Regions from separate parts of the Rhizobium sp. NPDC090279 genome, predicted to be linked through region 3. Evidence: riboswitches for the same ligand, from Rfam matches in the RefSeq annotation. Region 3 holds a riboswitch; each other region holds the start of a gene.

Region 1 (4,194 bases), on a different contig from region 3:
TGGATGCCGTTCACGGCAAACCGGCAGTTCAAGGCCGCACCGAGGCTGCTCGCGGCCGCGGATGGCATGTATTACACCGATGTCGACGGCAACAAGGTGCTCGACGGCACGGCTGGCCTGTGGTGCGTCAATGCCGGCCATGGCCGCAAGAAGATCGCGCAGGCGGTCGAGCGGCAGCTGGCGACGATGGATTTCGCCCCGACGTTCCAGATGGGCCATCCGATCGCCTTCGATTTTGCCGCAAAGCTTGCCGCGCACGCGCCGGGCGGGCCTGAGGCCGGGCTCGACCGTGTGTTTTTCACCGGTTCAGGCTCCGAATCCGTGGACACCGCACTGAAGATCGCCATCGCCTATCAGCGGGCCATCGGGCAGGGCACCCGCACCCGCATCATCGGCCGGGAAAAGGGCTATCACGGCGTCGGCTTCGGCGGCATTTCCGTCGGCGGCCTTGTCAACAACCGCCGCATGTTCCCGCAGATCCCCGCCGATCACATGCGCCACACGCTCGATGTCGAGCGCAACGCCTTCAGCAAGGGGCTGCCGGCTCACGGTATCGAGCTTGCCGAAGATCTGGAGCGGCTGGTGGCGCTGCATGGCGCTGAAACGATCGCTGCCGTCATCGTCGAGCCGATGTCCGGTTCGGCCGGCGTCATCCTGCCGCCGAAAGGCTATCTCGAACGGCTGCGGGCGATCGCCGACAAATACGGCATCCTGTTGATCTTCGACGAGGTGATCACCGGCTTCGGCCGACTGGGGACGCCATTTGCGACCGAGTATTTCGGTGTCGTTCCCGACCTCGTGACGACAGCAAAAGGCATCACCAACGGCACCATACCGATGGGTGCGGTCTTCTCCAGCCGCAAGGTCTATGATGGCCTGATGAACGGTCCGGAAAACCAGATCGAGCTCTTCCACGGCTATACCTATTCAGGTCATCCGGTCGCCTGCGCCGCCGGTCTCGCAACCATGGAAATCTATGAGGAGGAAGGCCTTCTCAGCCGCGCGAGCGAGCTGGCGGAAGACTGGCAGAAGGCGCTGCATTCGCTGAAAGGCCTGCCGCATGTGGTCGATATCCGCAATCTCGGCCTCGTCGGCGCCATCGAACTCGCGCCGCGCGACGGCGCTCCCGGCACCCGCGCCTACGACGTCTTCGTCGATTGTTTCCAGAAGGGGCTGCTGATCCGTGTCACGGGCGATATCATCGCGCTGTCACCGCCGCTCATCATCGAGCGCGCCGAGATCGAAACGCTCGTCTCCATGCTCGGCGATGCACTGAAGCGGGCTGCCTGATAATCTCTGAGCCTGGCCGGCGCTAATGGCGCCGGCCAAGTCACGATTCGTGAAGCGCTGCGGTTGCTGCCATGCTGTGCCGCCATATGATCGCTGGCAGCGGTTTGCCATATGAAGTGAAAAAAACCGATGTCGTCCAGCAAGATGCCGATGTCGTTTTCTTAGGCGCGCCACGTCGCTTGCCGTGATCTTCTGGATACGTTCAAGGTGCCATCGGGAAATGCCCTGATGGATAATTGGGAAACCGGTCTTAGGCCGGTGCTGCCCCCGCAACGGTAGCGGACCGAATGTCTCGATTGATGCCACTGGCAAATGGGCCGGGAAGGTGTCGGGATGTCCGAACGGACAGGTCTGAAGCCCGGAAACCAGCCTTGACGGCAGGCTCGACTGATCGCGGTGGGCGATCGAGAGACGAATGCGGGTGTCTTGAGATCACCCCGTTCCAATCTCGCAGCTCCATGTTCAGTCACGCATGCGCCGGTCGGAATGCCGCTGAAGCTGCGGCTGACGTGACCGATTTTGCTGCTGTTCTGCCCGTTGAGGAGCGGGCCGATCCGAAGAGGCCCGAAATCTCGGGCTGTCATGATCAAGCGTTCAACCAAGGAGGAGATGGCATGACTGGGAACAGAGGCGTCGTCTATATGCGACCCGGCAAGGTCGAGGTTCGCGATATCGACGATCCGAAACTGGAGGCGCCGGATGGCCGCCGCATCGAGCATGGCGTGATCCTGAAGGTGATCTCCACGAATATCTGCGGCTCCGATCAGCACATGGTGCGCGGCCGCACGACAGCGATGCCGGGCCTCGTGCTTGGGCACGAGATCACCGGACAGGTCATCGAGAAGGGCATCGACGTCGAGATGCTTGATGTCGGCGACATCGTCTCGGTTCCGTTCAATGTCGCTTGCGGCCGCTGCCGTTGCTGCAAGTCGCAAGACACCGGCGTTTGCCTGACGGTGAACCCGTCGCGCGCCGGCGGCGCTTACGGCTATGTCGACATGGGCGGCTGGATCGGCGGCCAGGCGCGCTACGTCATGATACCCTACGCGGATTTCAACCTGCTGAAATTCCCCGACCGCGACAAGGCCATGGCGAAGATCCGCGATCTCACCATGCTCTCGGACATTCTGCCAACCGGCTTTCATGGCGCCGTTCGCGCAGGCGTCGGCGTGGGTTCGACCGTCTATGTCGCAGGTGCCGGCCCCGTCGGCATGGCGGCTGCAGCTTCCGCTCGTATTCTCGGTGCCGCCGTCGTCATGATCGGCGATTTCAACAAGGATCGCCTTGCGCATGCCGCCAAGGTCGGTTTCGAGCCCATAGATCTCTCCAAGAGCGATCGTCTCGGCGACATGATCGCCGAGGTCGTCGGCACGAATGAAGTCGATAGCGCGATCGATGCTGTTGGCTTCGAAGCCCGAGGGCATTCGGGCGGCGAGCAGCCGGCAATCGTGCTCAATCAGATGATGGAGATCACCCGCGCGGCCGGTTCGATCGGCATTCCCGGACTATATGTGACGGAAGATCCTGGCGCCGCGGATAATGCAGCCAAGCAGGGCAGTCTGTCGTTACGTTTCGGCCTCGGCTGGGCGAAGGCGCAATCCTTCCATACGGGTCAGACGCCGGTGCTCAAGTACAATCGGCAGCTCATGCAGGCGATCCTGCATGACAGGCTGCCCATTGCCGATATCGTCAACGCCAAGATCATCTCGCTCGAAGATGCGGCACAAGGATATGAAAGCTTCGATCAGGGCGCTGCAACGAAATTCGTGCTTGATCCGCATGGCGAGTTGCTGAAGGCGGCATAGAGAAGAAGAAAAACTCACGGGATCATGCGGCGATCTCAAGACGAAGATAGGTCGGGAGTGGAGGTTGATATCTCCGCTCCCGATGTCGTATCGGCGAACGGTTATGAGTTTGCCGGACAACAAAACGGCAACAAAAGCCGGCGTTGACATCAGGTAGCCCATGAATACGTCTGCAATCTTTTGCACTGCCATGGAGTACTTCAGGCAAGTATGCACCGCAGCACTGGCCTGTCGATATTCCAGATCTTGGTGAGAGGCGGTCGATTATGAAGGGGGAAGTAGCGAAATTCACGCCTTTTGAGCTCCACGAGCGGCAATGACGCCGCTGTAATGGCCAATTATCGATAATAATAACGGATTATGTTGCCATTATACATCTATCCTTTACATATATGCGGGCATCCCTGTGGAGGAGCTCCGTCATTGCTTCCTAGTCAATGGCGGCTTGGCAAGGAACGCTAACCTGAAGAGATCGGACCAATGGCAAACTTTCTTGAGAAATGGACTTCAAAGAAGGCTGATAAGCCGAAGGCTGGCGCGCGGAATGTTATTGATACATTTCGTGCTCGAGTAGCAGAACAGAAGGCATATCTGGAGGAGTACGAGCGTGACGCGGCCGGCTTCAGGAAGTGGCGCTCCACTTGGTTCCAGCGTGTGCCCGGCGGCTTCGGCGTGACGGTCGGTCGCGACTCCGTCAACGCTGGTCGTGGATTGAACTATGTCGTTGTTGACACCGTCAAGGATGTGGCAGAGTTTCTCGATGATCTCGCCCATCACGCGGAGCATGATACCGGCTTCCGGCAGGCTCTTGAGCAGAACCGCCAGCGTCGCGTTGCGCTTCTGAATGCAGCAAAGACCGGAGGCAAGGCACCCGCCTCGAAGACCAAGGCGAAGGCTGCCAAGCCCGCCGCAGCGGCAAAGTCGGCCGTCGTCAAGCCTGCCGCTGCCAAGGCTGCTGTCGCCAAGGCTGCACCGAAGGCTACTCGGGCGAAGGCTGCTTCTGCTGCTGCCGCTCCCGCACCAGCTGCTGCAGAAGCAGCAAAGCCGAAGCGCACGCGTAAGACCAAGGCTGCTGGCGCAGCCGAATAAGACAAGGAAG
Region 2 (4,194 bases), on a different contig from region 3:
TCGACATCATCGGCGTGATGCCGGAACCGGCCGAGACGAAAAGGTACTTCTCTCCCGGATGGCGAATATGGCTGAAATCACCGAGCGGGCCGAAAGCCTTGATGCGCATGCCCGGCTTGAGGTTCTCGAACATCCAGCGCGTGCCGATGCTGTCCTTCTGCGCCTTGACCGTCACGGCGACCGAGAAGGGCCGCGACGGCGTCGAGGACAGCGTATAGGTACGCATGACCGGCTCCGAAGCCGTCGGCAGCTCAAGCGTCACGAACTGGCCCGGCAGGTAGCGGAACCAATTGTCCTTGTCGGACCCGAATGTGAAGGTCATCACATCGGGCGCTTCGGGCGTGACCGAGAGGCATTCAAGCAGATGCTGCCTGTCGCTCCAGGGCTGCATCTGGTCGAGGTGTCTATGACGGAGGGAGACGGCCATGTTCATACTCAGGCAACCGCCGACAGCTTGGCCTGGTCGCCCTGCAGCCGGTTGATCATGAAAGTCGTGTACCATTCGACGAACTGCATGACGCCGCCTTCATGGATCTCCGAATAGGGACCGGGCTCATAGGCCGGTGAGCGGATGCCGAAGGCATTTTCCTCGACGATACGGCGGTCCTGGTCGTTGGTTTCGGTCCAGACGTGGGTCAGCTCTTCCAGATCGTAGTCGACGCCTTCGACGGCATCCTTGTGAACGAGCCACTTCGTGGTGACGGCCGTTTCCTCGGCGCTGATCGGCAGAACACGGAAGGAAATCGCGTGGTCGCCGAGCATGTGGTTCCACGTCGTCGGATAATGGAACAGCAGCATCGTGCCGATGCCGTTGATCGTTACATCGGACGAGAGCGGCCGCTTGACGGCATTCTGGCCGGACATGGTGTAGCTTTCCGCGCCTTCGATCAGCGGCATGCGCGTCGCACGGAACTGGCCGTCCGGAGAAAGCTTGAATTCGCTCGGCAGGCCTGCGGCCTCGCAACGTGCCCAGTGCTCGGTGATGACCGGGTCGCTCATGGCGCCCTGCACGCCGCTGACGGTCGGGGCTTCCGGGAAGGTGCGGCAAAGCTCGGGATGATTGGCCGCGCAGTGGTAGCACTCGCGATTGTTTTCCCAGACCAGCTTCCAGTTGCCCTTCTCGATGATGGTGCTCTGGAAGGCGATCTTGGCCTCGCTGATGCGATGCGGCGCCATATAGGGCTCGACCGTCGCGCGCAGCGGGGCGAAATCCGGAGCGTTCTGTGCAAGGCAGATGAAGATGTAGCCGCCGACGCTTTCACAATGAACCGGTTTCAGCCCGTGCTGGCTCTTGTCGAAATCCTCCGCCATCTGCCGGGCGAAGAGCAGCGAGCCGTCAAGTTCGTAGGTCCACTGGTGATAGGGGCAGACGAGCTTTGCCGAGGAGCCGCGCTCGGTGTTGCAAACACGCGAGCCGCGATGGCGACAGCTATTATGGAACGCGCGGATGACCTGGTCGCGGCCGCGGACGATGACGACGGGATAATCGCCGATCTGGACGGTGAAGTAATTGCCCGCGCGCGGCACTTCGCAATCATGGCCGATGAACAGCCAATCGCGATAGTAGATCGTCTCCATATCGAGCTTGAAATAATCCGGGTCGGTATAGAATGGTTGCTCCAGGCTCAAGCCTGTCCGGTGGTTCTTCAATTGCCGCAGAACTTTGCTGCCGATATCCATTTGCCTATCCTTGCACAATACCGGAAGACGAGCAGAGGACATGCAAGGCCGGTGGGAACGGCCGAAAGCAATGCCCCGACCGCCCGCCGCGGTCAGTAAACCATATGTGCCCAAGGCTGGTTTCCGGGCTCTGGAGCGGCCCTGTTTCCGGGACCCCATGGCACCTTCCCAGGCCGACCAGACCCAGTGGCTTTATCCGCCATGCCTCACTCCACCACCGTTGCGGGGGCAGCGCCGGATTTTGACCGGCTTCCCAATTCTCCATCTCCCTAGCAGACGGCACCTTGAGATTGATAACATCATAGCGCTCGGCCGCATCAGCCGCTGCGCTACAATGCGACATCGGCTTCGAAATTGACGACAGGCAAAACAGGGCGCCGACACGGTCGTCTTTACAAACAATATAGAAAAGCAATTCAATTGCTTATGTTCCGGCGCCAGCAATGAAAGCGATGCTCCGTCCGACCCTCGCCGATGACGCTTTATTCTGATTGCGACGGATCAGCTGGCAGAGGGTGACGAAACAGACGATTGGGCGGACGAAAGGGCTTGCAGAGCGGCCATCGCGCGACCGGCATCGAGGGCCGGGACGAAGATGTGGTCATGATAGAAGGCCGCGACGACATTGGCGCTGATACCCTCGTTTCCCAAAGCCGTTGCGAAGGCTGCGGTCAGACCTACGGCCTCGAGAGAAGAGTGAACCTCAAGCGTGATCATGCGCATGGCGGGAGCGACCGGAAGCCCCGCCTTTCGGGCCACTTCCAGCGGCAGGATCAGCGTCACACCTTCTCTTTCGCGAAAGAGCCCGATCGGTTCCAGATGGATGTAATCGGCCAGTGCCGACGCCGGAACGCTGCAATAGACAAATTCGCCCTCGGCGAGATTCGGCTTCATGGCGGACAGGAGCTGTTTGAGATCGATAATTCCCGACATGTTTCTCAGTCTTCCCCAGGGTTCGGCATCCAAACGGTTAAGCCCGGCTCAAGCTATTCGATCTATCATGCCGCCCAGAGACTGATATAGCGAGATCCGGCATGGCCAAACTCAGATATTTCGACGCTGGGAAGCCCGCCGAGCCCGAACCGACGCCACCGGTATCGACGACGGGCTACAGCGAATTCCTGCGCACGGGCCGCATCAACCGCAACAGGTCGCATTGGCTTGCCGAGGAGCGGGAATATCTCAGTCACGAGCACGTGGCCGAGCGCACGGCGCTGAAGCTCAGGGATGCCGGCGAAAAGACCCATGACAGGCTCAACAGCTTCCACAAATCGATCCGCTTCCCGAAGCTCATCTTCCATCACACGCTGAAGGACACGCCGCATCTCGGCTATTGCCACGTGACAGCCGCGCGGACGCAGTTCGCGCACTATGAGGACGTGAACTGGGCCTTCTATATCGCCAACTTCTTTGCCCGCATCGGTCAGGAAGAGAACTTCTTCGAAGACATCAGCCTCAAATATTCACGGATGTATTTCGCCGTCGCCATCCATCCGGACAAGGCGGCGGAAGACAAGAAGCTGACGATCAATCGCGACATCAGGGGCAACGGCGTGTTGTTCCATACCCACGATCCGCAGATCGCCATCCGCAATGTTCTCCTGCTCGGCGCCCGCAACGAGCAGCTTCGCGACATCATTCGCCAGCTTTGACGATTGATCCGAAAACTCGAAGAGCATAAGAACGGCCTGAACTGCAAGCAGGCAGGCCATGGCACGACACATAGACATTCTCGAACATCCGCAAACCGCGATAGACGTCGCGACCGCAACCCTTGCCGAGGGTTTGCCGATCGGGCTGCCGACGGAGACGGTCTATGGCCTTGCCGCCGATGCCACCAATCCCGCCGCCATCACCCGGATCTACGAGACCAAGGGGCGGCCGCGCTTCAATCCGCTGATCTGTCATATGAGCGATCTCGCCATGGCGGAGCGCTATGCCATCTTCGATCCGATTTCGCGCAAGCTGGCGGAAGCTTTCTGGCCCGGTCCGCTGACTCTGGTGCTGCCGCTCAAGCCCGATAGCGGCATTCATCCGCTGGCGACGGCCGGGCTCGACACGGTCGGCATCCGCGTGCCCAAGGGCTTTGCCGGCGAGCTGATCCGCGCCTTCAACCGGCCGCTTGCAGCACCAAGCGCCAATACCTCGGGCAAGATCAGCGCCACCAGCGCCGATCATGTCGACGACGATCTCGGTGAGCGGATCACGCTGATCCTCGACGCGGGTGCCTCGGTCGTGGGCGTGGAGTCGACCATCGTCAAGGTCGAGGATGGCGAGATGCGCCTCCTGCGACCCGGCGGCCTTGCGGCAAGCGAGATCGAGCGGGTGGCGGGAAAGGCGCTGAAGCGCAAGAAGAAGGCTTCGGCTGCCATCGAAGCGCCCGGCATGCTCGCCTCGCATTACGCACCCGGAGCAGCGGTGCGGCTGGACGCGACGGAGGTTTCCGAGAACGAGACGCTGATCCGCTTCGGAACACCCGCCATCGCCGGCATCGAAAAAGCCCTTGCCGTGCTT
Region 3 (4,194 bases):
GTCCGGATGTGAAAGGCTTTTCCTCGCCGGAATCATAGACGAAAACGCGGGTCGGCTTGTCGACCTTGCCGATCCTTGCCTGGATCTCGCCGAGCTGCTTGCGATAGCCGGCGACGAGCGCCTCCGCCCGGTCCTCGACACGGAAGATCTTGCCGAGATTAAGCAGATCCACGAACATGTCGTCCATGGTCGGCTTGTTCTTCTGCATGACGAAGATGCAGGATTCAGTGAGTTCGTAGACCTTGATGCCGAAGGGTGCGAGCGTTTCCGGCGTCACCTCGCCGCCCACCTTCATGCCGTAGTTCCAGCCGGCGAAATAGAAATCTGTGTTGGCGCCGAGCAGCACTTCCTTGCTCGGATATTTCGGCGACAATTCCGGCAGCTCATTCACGCCCTCGCGCAGCTTCTCATCCAGCGTCTTCCAGCCGGAAATGCCGGTATAGCCGACCATATGGTCCTGGAGCTTCAGCGCCAGCATCATTTCCGTCAGATTGACGTCGTTCGAGACGGCATGTTCCGGCGCCTTGTCGAAGGTGACGTCGCGATTGCAGCTGCGCACGGTGACAGGCTCGGCGAACGCCGTCCCCACAAGCACGCTTCCGACGAAAAAGACTGCGGCAGATAAAGATAGGCGAGAGAACATGAATAACTCCAATGGTCGTATTATCGAAGAGAGAAGGAAAATCGTTGCGGGCCGCTGTCGGTGCGATGCAGGCGCGCGCCGACACGGAAAGCGCTTGATACGTGCTCCACGGTCAGGACTTCAGACGGCTCGCCGTGACCAGTCAGCCTTCCGCAATCCATGACGGCAATCTGGGTTGCAAAGTCCGCGGCGAGGTTGATGTCATGCAGCGTCGTGATGATCGTCGGACCCAGCCCTTTCAGAAGCTCGAGTATCTCGAGCTGGTGCCGGATATCGAGGTGATTGGTCGGCTCGTCCAGAATGATGAGCTCCGGCTCCTGCGCCAATGCGCGGGCGATCAGCGTCCGCTGTTTTTCGCCGCCGGAGAGCGACGCGAACTGCCTTAGCGCCAGAGGCTCCAGCTCCAGCCGCGCAAGTGCCCTGGAGGTCACCTCATGATCGCGATCGCTCCAGCGGGCCATGCCCTTGCGATGCGGAATACGCCCCATCAGCACCACGTCACGCACGCTGAAGGGAAAACTATCGGGCGTTTCCTGCGGCACGACTGCAATGCGCTGCGCCGCCTCCCGCGGACCGATGGACCAAAGATCGATGCCATCGATGCGCACCGTACCTCGCTGCGGCTTGAGACCGCGATAGAGGCAGCGCAGCAAGGTCGATTTACCCGCCCCGTTCGGCCCGATGATGGCCAGCCGGGTGCCAGCTTCGACGGATAGCGTTATGCCGCTGATGATCGGCATGCCCTTCTGCGGCCCCCAGGTGACGCCATCGGCATCCAACCGCGCGCTTCGTTCGGACATCGTGGCCTCCTAGTGCAACGGCAGCGGCTGATATTCGGCCGAAACGATGGCCGCCGGAATGCGCGCCAGCGTCTTGCCACCAAGCGCGCTCGGACGCTCCCCTTCGCGCGTCAGTCCATCGGGGCGATCCTGATACAGCTGCGCGAAAGAGACGAGCGCTCCGATATCGGCCGCATCCTCGATGTCACCGAAGAGGTACGTCGCTTTTGCCGTCGCCTGGAAGGAGACCGTGCAGGGCCGCTCGCAGCCTGCCATGCAGACGCTGCCCTCAAGGCTGAAATCGTCGGAAAGCGCAGCCCCGGCCTGGGAAATGGCCGCTTGCAGATGCTTCAAAAGATCGAGGCCGGGCCGGCACGGCTTGCCGATATGTCGGCAATTCGTGCACACGGTGATCCGGTGCGTCGCCTCTTTTGCTTTGTCCATGAAATGCCTCCCGGAGATTTCGCCGGAGGCACAGTCAAGATAGGGCCAATGGGCGCAACGGCGCCCTCGCCCAACCACTGATTTTCCATCGGAACACCCCGTCCGTTGCGGTTGATATCGTCGATGGCAGGTCTCCTGGCTCGCGGGTCACAACCCGTTCGCGCCTTCCCGGCATAAAGCCAGTGGCATACTGCGAACGCGCTCTCCGCTTACAGTTGCGGGGGCAGCCACGGTTTTGGCCCCTGATGGGTAATCCGCACCGTGTTCCCTTTTCAGCCGCCATCAGGATTGATCCGTAGGCGGCACCATCGAGGGTATTCATCTCATAGAAAGCTGATACGGGCAACGGCGATGTCATGGGTGATTTCGTTTGTTCATGGTTCAACGTCTGCATGGCATTTTAGTTACGTTATTACATTACATAACGCAAGCCGCAATTCCTCCTTGGCCCAACCCCGTCCGTTGGGACGGAAGTACGCGCACCGCTACCTTGATCGTAAACAGTAGAAACTGCGCGGTTGCTACACCGCCTTGCACTGCGGATGGAAACGCTCCGCGACGCTCTCGCCCGCCGCATAGGCCTGCGTCACGATCTCCGGCACCAGATCAATATCCGGAAGGCTGCCAAGCCCCAGAGGACCGATGGCAAAGAGCCCCTCCGTCGTGCGGCCATTGACCTCGAGTGCGCCTGTCGCATCGACGGCGAGGCCGAGGCCAAGCTCGTCCGGAACAGCAAGACCGGCGTCGATGAGGCTCCGCAGCAAGGGCGCGTTCAGATCGGGTGCCTGGCATCGACAGTCGATCACATCGTCCGCATAAAGCTGCTCGGGTTCCTGTTGGCCCGCGGGCCTCAAAATCAGCCCCGTCGGCGTCCGCCGGATGAAATGGCCGCGCCGCAGCAGAGTGTTGCCCTCGGCCATCTCTTGATTCAGGCGAAGATGCAGGGCTTCGGGCAGCCGGTTGCGATGGCTGTCGTAGAGTGCGCGCAGATGACGGTTGAACTGCTGCTTCTGCCCGGCTGGCAAGGATCGCCACAGCGATCGTGCATGCTTGCGCAAACCGTTCATGACGGACTGCCAGCTCTGGCCGTTCGCCTCCGCCTCCCCGCAGGCCTTGCGGATGAAACGAACGATTTCGCTGAGCTTGCCCGGCATCTCGTCGGCGGGAAAGACCGGATCGGCATTGTTGCGCGTGTGGCTCTGCGGCAGGAAGCCTCGCCGGGAAACGATGGTGATCTGCCCGGTATAACCGTTCTCACGCATCTGCAGCAGCCGGTCCACGACCCGCAGCCCGCTTCCGAGCAGGATCGTGTGCGGTCGTGACACCAGGCGGCGCGCCCGCACGGCCGTCGGAACGGTTGCGAGATCGCTGGCCTGGAATTGCTGATCGGCAATACCATAGCCGGTCGCCAGCACCACCATGTCGAAGGGCGAATTGGCGCCGCCATCGCTTTCCACCATGAAGCGACCGCCACGTACGCGGCGAAGCCCGAAGACCGTCTCGCTGCTGACCTGTACCGCCACATCGCGCCGTGAAGAGAAGGCTTCCGAAAAACGCTGATAGACATAATCGCTGAAAATGCTCTTCGGCACGAAGATCTGCAAGAATCCCGGTATGGCCGCGGGAACGGCACTGCGGAAAGGCGCGTTGCCGCTGAGCCATTGATTGAAATCGTCGGGATCGCCGGCGGAGACGGAAAGATCGCGAACGCGGCTGTTGAGGATCTCGCTGCTGTGCCCTGAGGCAAGCGCCTGACCGCCGCTGACGCTGGAATTGGGATCGAAAAGCTGCAGATGGAACGGAAAACGCACCGTCTTCATCAGGGCGATCGCCATCATCATGCCGGAAAAGCCACGCCCGATCACGGCGATGCGCGGCATCGCATAAGGCTGCGTCGCGTTCGTCCTGGCGGAAAATAATCCCTGAACCGTCATATCAACTCCTGGGGCGAGAGGTGGTCGATCATGCCTTTCTTGGGGCTTGCTCACTTTGCGGGCCCAGAAACGTAATCCGGTATCTGGGACTCGGCAATTTCGGAACTGCGACCGACGGAACGCGCAAAACCGCATCGGCTCTCAATATTCGGCGCGCTCCTTCAATCCGGAATTCCCTTCCACAATGAAAGACGCGACAGGCAGGTCCAACTCTGACCCAACACCAGATGCCTGCAATCGGCCGCACATGATTACTTCCTCGAAAGTCGTCAGGCAGCAGGATTATTGCTATTGTCTACTTATTTAGTCGTATATGAAAGCGCGAAAACGCGCCGCTAGCAAGTGCTTTCTTGTCTGGGCGAGATTGGATCGATGATGGGGCATTGCGGAGAAT
Region 4 (4,194 bases), on a different contig from region 3:
GAAATACTGCACCATGTCGTTACGCTCGAATTCGCCGTGCACAAGCACGTCGAGGCCGATTTCCTCCTGCCAGCGGATGGTCGCCTCCGTTTCCTTGCGCAGGAAGGCCTCGTAATCGACATAGCTCAGCGTGCCCTTGGCATGGGCCGAGCGGGCCTTGCGGACCTCCGGCGTCTGCGGGAAGGAGCCGATCGTCGTCGTGGGGAAGAGCGGCAGCCGGATGGCACCGGCCTGAAGCGCACGACGCTCCGCAAAGGCGCTGTTACGCCGTTTCATGCCGGCATCGATGCCCGCGATGCGGCCCTGCACCAGCGGATCGGTGACCTTCGGAGAAGCGGCGCGGGCGGCGATAGCCTTCGATGCTGCCTCGACCTCGGCCGATACAGCAGCTTTTCCTTCGGCAAGGCCACGACCCAGCACCGAAAGCTCGGAAAGCTTCTGGGTAGCGAATGCCAGCCAGCTCGTCAGATCGGCATCGAGAGCCGTCTCAAGCTCGAGATCGATCGGAACATGCAGCAGCGAGCACGACGGCGCCACTTCGACGCCCTCGATACCGCGGGCAGTGACGATCGGCTGCAGTCGGTTGATGATCGAGGCAAGATCCGCCCTCCAGATATTGCGCCCATCAATGACGCCAAGCGACAGGACCTGCCCCTTGCGGACGGCTTTCGAAACATCGTCGAGCTGCTCCGGAGCCCGGACCAGATCGACATGCAGACCGGCGACCGGCAGGTCGGCAACGGCGGCAAGATTGCCCGAAAGACCGCCGAAATAGGTCGCTAGCATGATCTTCAGGCCCGGCACGGCCTTCGTCAGCACCTTATAGGCAACGGAGAAGGCATGACGCTCGCCCTCGGTCAAATCGAGGACGGCGATCGGCTCATCGATCTCAACCCAATCGGCGCCGGCAGCGGCGAGACGACGCAGCAATTCCGCGTAAACAGGAAGGAGTTTCGCCAGCAGGTCCAGCGGCTTGAAGGTTGCCGGGCGAGCCTTGGCGAGCTTTAGGAAGGTGACGGGACCGAGGATGATCGGACGCGTGTGGATGCCGAGCGCCTTTGCCTCCAGGAAATGGTCGACCGGCTTCTGCGACGTCAGGCTGAATTCCTGATCCTCGGAGACTTCCGGCACCATGTAGTGATAGTTCGTGTCGAACCACTTGGTCATCTCAAGCGCCGGGACGCCGTGGCCTTGATGCACATGGCCGCAATCGGCGTGGCCGTCGCCCTGGCTGCCGCGCGCCATGGCGAAATAGGCCGACAGCGAGACATCCCCGCCCTTCCAGCCGTAGACGGACGGAACCGCGCCGACCATCACGGCCGTATCGAGCACGTGATCATAGAAGGAGAAGTCGTTGGAAGGGATGCGCGTGATCCCCTTGTCGCGCTGGAGCGACCAGTTTTCGGCCCGGAGCCTCCTGGCCGTTTCGATGAGCTCGTTTTCAGGGATTTTTCCGGACCAAAAGCCTTCGAGCGCGAACTTGAGTTCGCGGTGGCGGCCGATCCTTGGAAAGCCGAGCGATGCAACTGGAATGCTGTTCTGTGACACTGTCATACCCCATTGGTTTGTGGGGGCATGGGTAAAGCGGACGCGTGCGAAAACGGTCCTTCAAGACCGTCGCAGCAACCACCGGGACACCCCGCCCGTGGACGTTATTTTGTCCTGGCAGGTCTCCTGGCTTGCGGGTCGGCGCCTCTGTCCGTCTTCCCAAGGCTCATCGCCTCAGTGACATTATGGACAGTGGCTCGCCGCTTACAGTTGCGGGGGCAGCTCCGGCATAGCCGACATGTCGGCGCACCGTATTCCCTCTTAGCCCTGAGACGGTCAAACCATCCCAGAGAACCATGACGGGTGAATTCTCACCAATGGCGCGGCAAAGTCAATAGATATAAACAAATCTTTATATGTTTATTTGATTAGGTCAATAAGCGCGAGCAGACGAGGATGAAGCGGCGATAGACGAAGGTCCGCAGCTTGTTTCTCAAATTCGCATTCTTCCGCTGCGCTTTCGCGATGGGCGCATGCGATTGCAACTGAATGTCGGCAAAGCCGGCAGCCTTTAGAAGCGGGGCCAGCGCATCCGCGCGCAATCCGGCGCCGAAAGGCAGCGCTTCCATGATGCGCGCGTGGCGGCTGCTGAGAGCTCCGTCATAGTTCTTGTCTGCGCCAATCAAACGGTCGATCAGCGCGATCAACCGTGTCGCGATCTGGCCGCCCGGCTTCGGCTTTGCCCAATCGCCATCGAAGATCACCAGGCGCCCGCCGGGCTTCAGCAGCCGAAACCATTCCTTGAGAGTTTCCTCCGGCCGCGTCAGCGTCCAGACCAGATGACGGCAGACGATGGCATCATAGGTCTCATCCGGCTCCATCGTCTGTTCGGCATCGGCGAACAAGAACCGGAGGCGCGGCTTGCCCGCGTGCTTCCTACGTGCGACGGCAAGCATCGCCTCGGAGAAATCCAGTGCAGTCACCTCATGGCCGAGATCGTGGATCAGGCGCGTTACCTCCCCTGTTCCGCAGGCAAGTTCCAGCACGCGCTTCGGCCGAGGGCCAAGCGCGGCGCGGATCGGCTCCTGCCAGGCGTCAGCCTCCGGCCCGGGCGCAATTTTATGGCCGAATGCGAGATCAAAGGTCTCGGAGCGCTTCGACCAATAATCCCGGATCTCTTCCTTGAGATCGAAATTGGCGCCATCCATGGGTTCAGCCCGCCATGTATTGAATATTGCAGCGGCCATGGACCGAGGACTTCTGCACATGCGCACGCACGCCGAAAACCCGCTCGATCAATTCCTGCGTCAATACCTCTTCCGGCGGCCCGGCCGCGACAACCTCGCCCTTCTGCAACACGGCAAGGCTGTCGCAGAACATCGCTGCCAGATTGAGATCGTGCAGCGCGACGATCGAGGTCACATCGAGCTTGGAGACCAGGCCGAGAATATCGAGCTGATGCTGGATATCGAGATGGTTCGTCGGCTCATCGAGCAGCAGTTCGCTCGGGGTCTGGGCAAGAGCTCTCGCGATATGGACGCGCTGCCGCTCGCCACCGGAAAGGGTCTGCCACAGCTGCCCGGCACGACCCTGCATGCCGACGCGCGCAAGCGCATCCGAAACCGCCGTATCGTCGTGAGCGCTCCAGGCTGACAGCGGACCGCGATGCGGCGTGCGGCCGAGACGCACGACATCCATCACGGTCACCTGGGTATCGGTCGTCGCCTGCTGTTCGACAAGCGCGATGCGGCGAGCGATATCGCCACGCGAGATGGAGGTGATATCGCTGCCGCCAAGCCGGATGACGCCGCTTCTGACCTTCCTCAACCGGCAGATCAGCCGCAGCAGGCTGGATTTCCCGGAACCGTTCGGCCCGAGAAGGCCAAGGACCTTGCCCTTTTCCACCGCCAGGCTGACACCGTTGACGATCAGAGTATTGCCGGCCGCGAAGGTCACCGTATCCACAGCGATGCTCATGCCGTCCTCCGGGCGCGATAGAGAATGATGGCAAAGGCCGGAGCCCCGAAAAGGGCAGTAACCACACCGATCGGCAGAATCTGCTGGGGGATGATGACCCGCGAAACGATATCGGCGCCGACCATGAAGATGGCGCCGGCCAGGGCCGCAGCCGGCAGCAGCCGATCATGGCTCGGCCCCACCGCGAAACGGGCGGCGTGCGGGATGACCAATCCGACAAAGCCGATGGAACCGACGATGCTGACGACCGCTGCCGTCATGAACGCCGTCACCCCGAGCAGAACGATCTGCGCGCGTCTGACCGCAATGCCAAGCGAGGCAGCCGCGTCCGTGCCGAAGATGAAGGCGTCGAGCACGCGGACATGTGCCATGCAAATGGCAAAGCCGACAATGGCGACCGGCCCTGAAAGATAGACATCCGGCCAGCGCACGCCGCTCAACGAGCCGAGCAGCCAGAACATGACGCCCCTTGCCTGTTCGGCGTTGGCCGAGGTGGTGACGATGTAGGAGGTGAGCGCGTTGAAAAGCTGCGAGCCGGCGACGCCGCAGAGAATGATGCGCTCGCTCGTGCCGCCGACGCCAGCCGCAAGCAGACCGACAAGCAGGAAGGCGACGACCGCGCCGAGGAAGGCGCCGCCGGAAAGCCCCAGAATGCCGTAGCCAAGTCCGAGGATCATGATGCAGACCGCGCCGGTCGAGGCGCCGGCCGAGATGCCGAGCACATAGGGC

What was found. Region 3 has a riboswitch for cobalamin ahead of ACIQWP_RS12040 (DUF1636 family protein). Riboswitches for the same ligand answer to the same signal wherever they lie in the genome.
Region 1: it holds a riboswitch for cobalamin, as region 3 does, so the genes downstream of both, fdhA (formaldehyde dehydrogenase, glutathione-independent) here and ACIQWP_RS12040 (DUF1636 family protein) in region 3, are expected to answer to the same signal.
Region 2: it holds a riboswitch for cobalamin, as region 3 does, so the genes downstream of both, ACIQWP_RS24350 (SRPBCC family protein) here and ACIQWP_RS12040 (DUF1636 family protein) in region 3, are expected to answer to the same signal.
Region 4: it holds a riboswitch for cobalamin, as region 3 does, so the genes downstream of both, metE (5-methyltetrahydropteroyltriglutamate--homocysteine S-methyltransferase) here and ACIQWP_RS12040 (DUF1636 family protein) in region 3, are expected to answer to the same signal.

The regions. Positions count from the first base shown of each region.
Region 1 is NZ_JBIVYI010000006.1:493,141-497,334, reverse strand. Features, by position in the region: gene ACIQWP_RS18055 (aspartate aminotransferase family protein) at 1-1,290, shown strand, start outside; cobalamin riboswitch at 1,479-1,679, shown strand; gene fdhA (formaldehyde dehydrogenase, glutathione-independent) at 1,905-3,095, shown strand; gene ACIQWP_RS18045 (hypothetical protein) at 3,576-4,184, shown strand.
Region 2 is NZ_JBIVYI010000010.1:90,738-94,931, forward strand. Features, by position in the region: gene ACIQWP_RS24345 (2Fe-2S iron-sulfur cluster-binding protein) at 1-433, opposite strand, end outside; gene ACIQWP_RS24350 (SRPBCC family protein) at 436-1,680, opposite strand; cobalamin riboswitch at 1,777-1,982, opposite strand; gene ACIQWP_RS24355 (ACT domain-containing protein) at 2,182-2,613, opposite strand; gene ACIQWP_RS24360 (DUF6656 family protein) at 2,715-3,332, shown strand; gene ACIQWP_RS24365 (L-threonylcarbamoyladenylate synthase) at 3,391-4,194, shown strand, end outside.
Region 3 is NZ_JBIVYI010000004.1:280,748-284,941, forward strand. Features, by position in the region: gene ACIQWP_RS12030 (ABC transporter substrate-binding protein) at 1-643, opposite strand, end outside; gene ACIQWP_RS12035 (ABC transporter ATP-binding protein) at 664-1,443, opposite strand; gene ACIQWP_RS12040 (DUF1636 family protein) at 1,453-1,866, opposite strand; cobalamin riboswitch at 1,974-2,191, opposite strand; gene ACIQWP_RS12045 (FAD/NAD(P)-binding protein) at 2,388-3,800, opposite strand.
Region 4 is NZ_JBIVYI010000001.1:255,236-259,429, forward strand. Features, by position in the region: gene metE (5-methyltetrahydropteroyltriglutamate--homocysteine S-methyltransferase) at 1-1,554, opposite strand, end outside; cobalamin riboswitch at 1,647-1,862, opposite strand; gene ACIQWP_RS01185 (class I SAM-dependent methyltransferase) at 1,917-2,696, opposite strand; gene ACIQWP_RS01190 (ABC transporter ATP-binding protein) at 2,701-3,465, opposite strand; gene ACIQWP_RS01195 (FecCD family ABC transporter permease) at 3,462-4,194, opposite strand, start outside.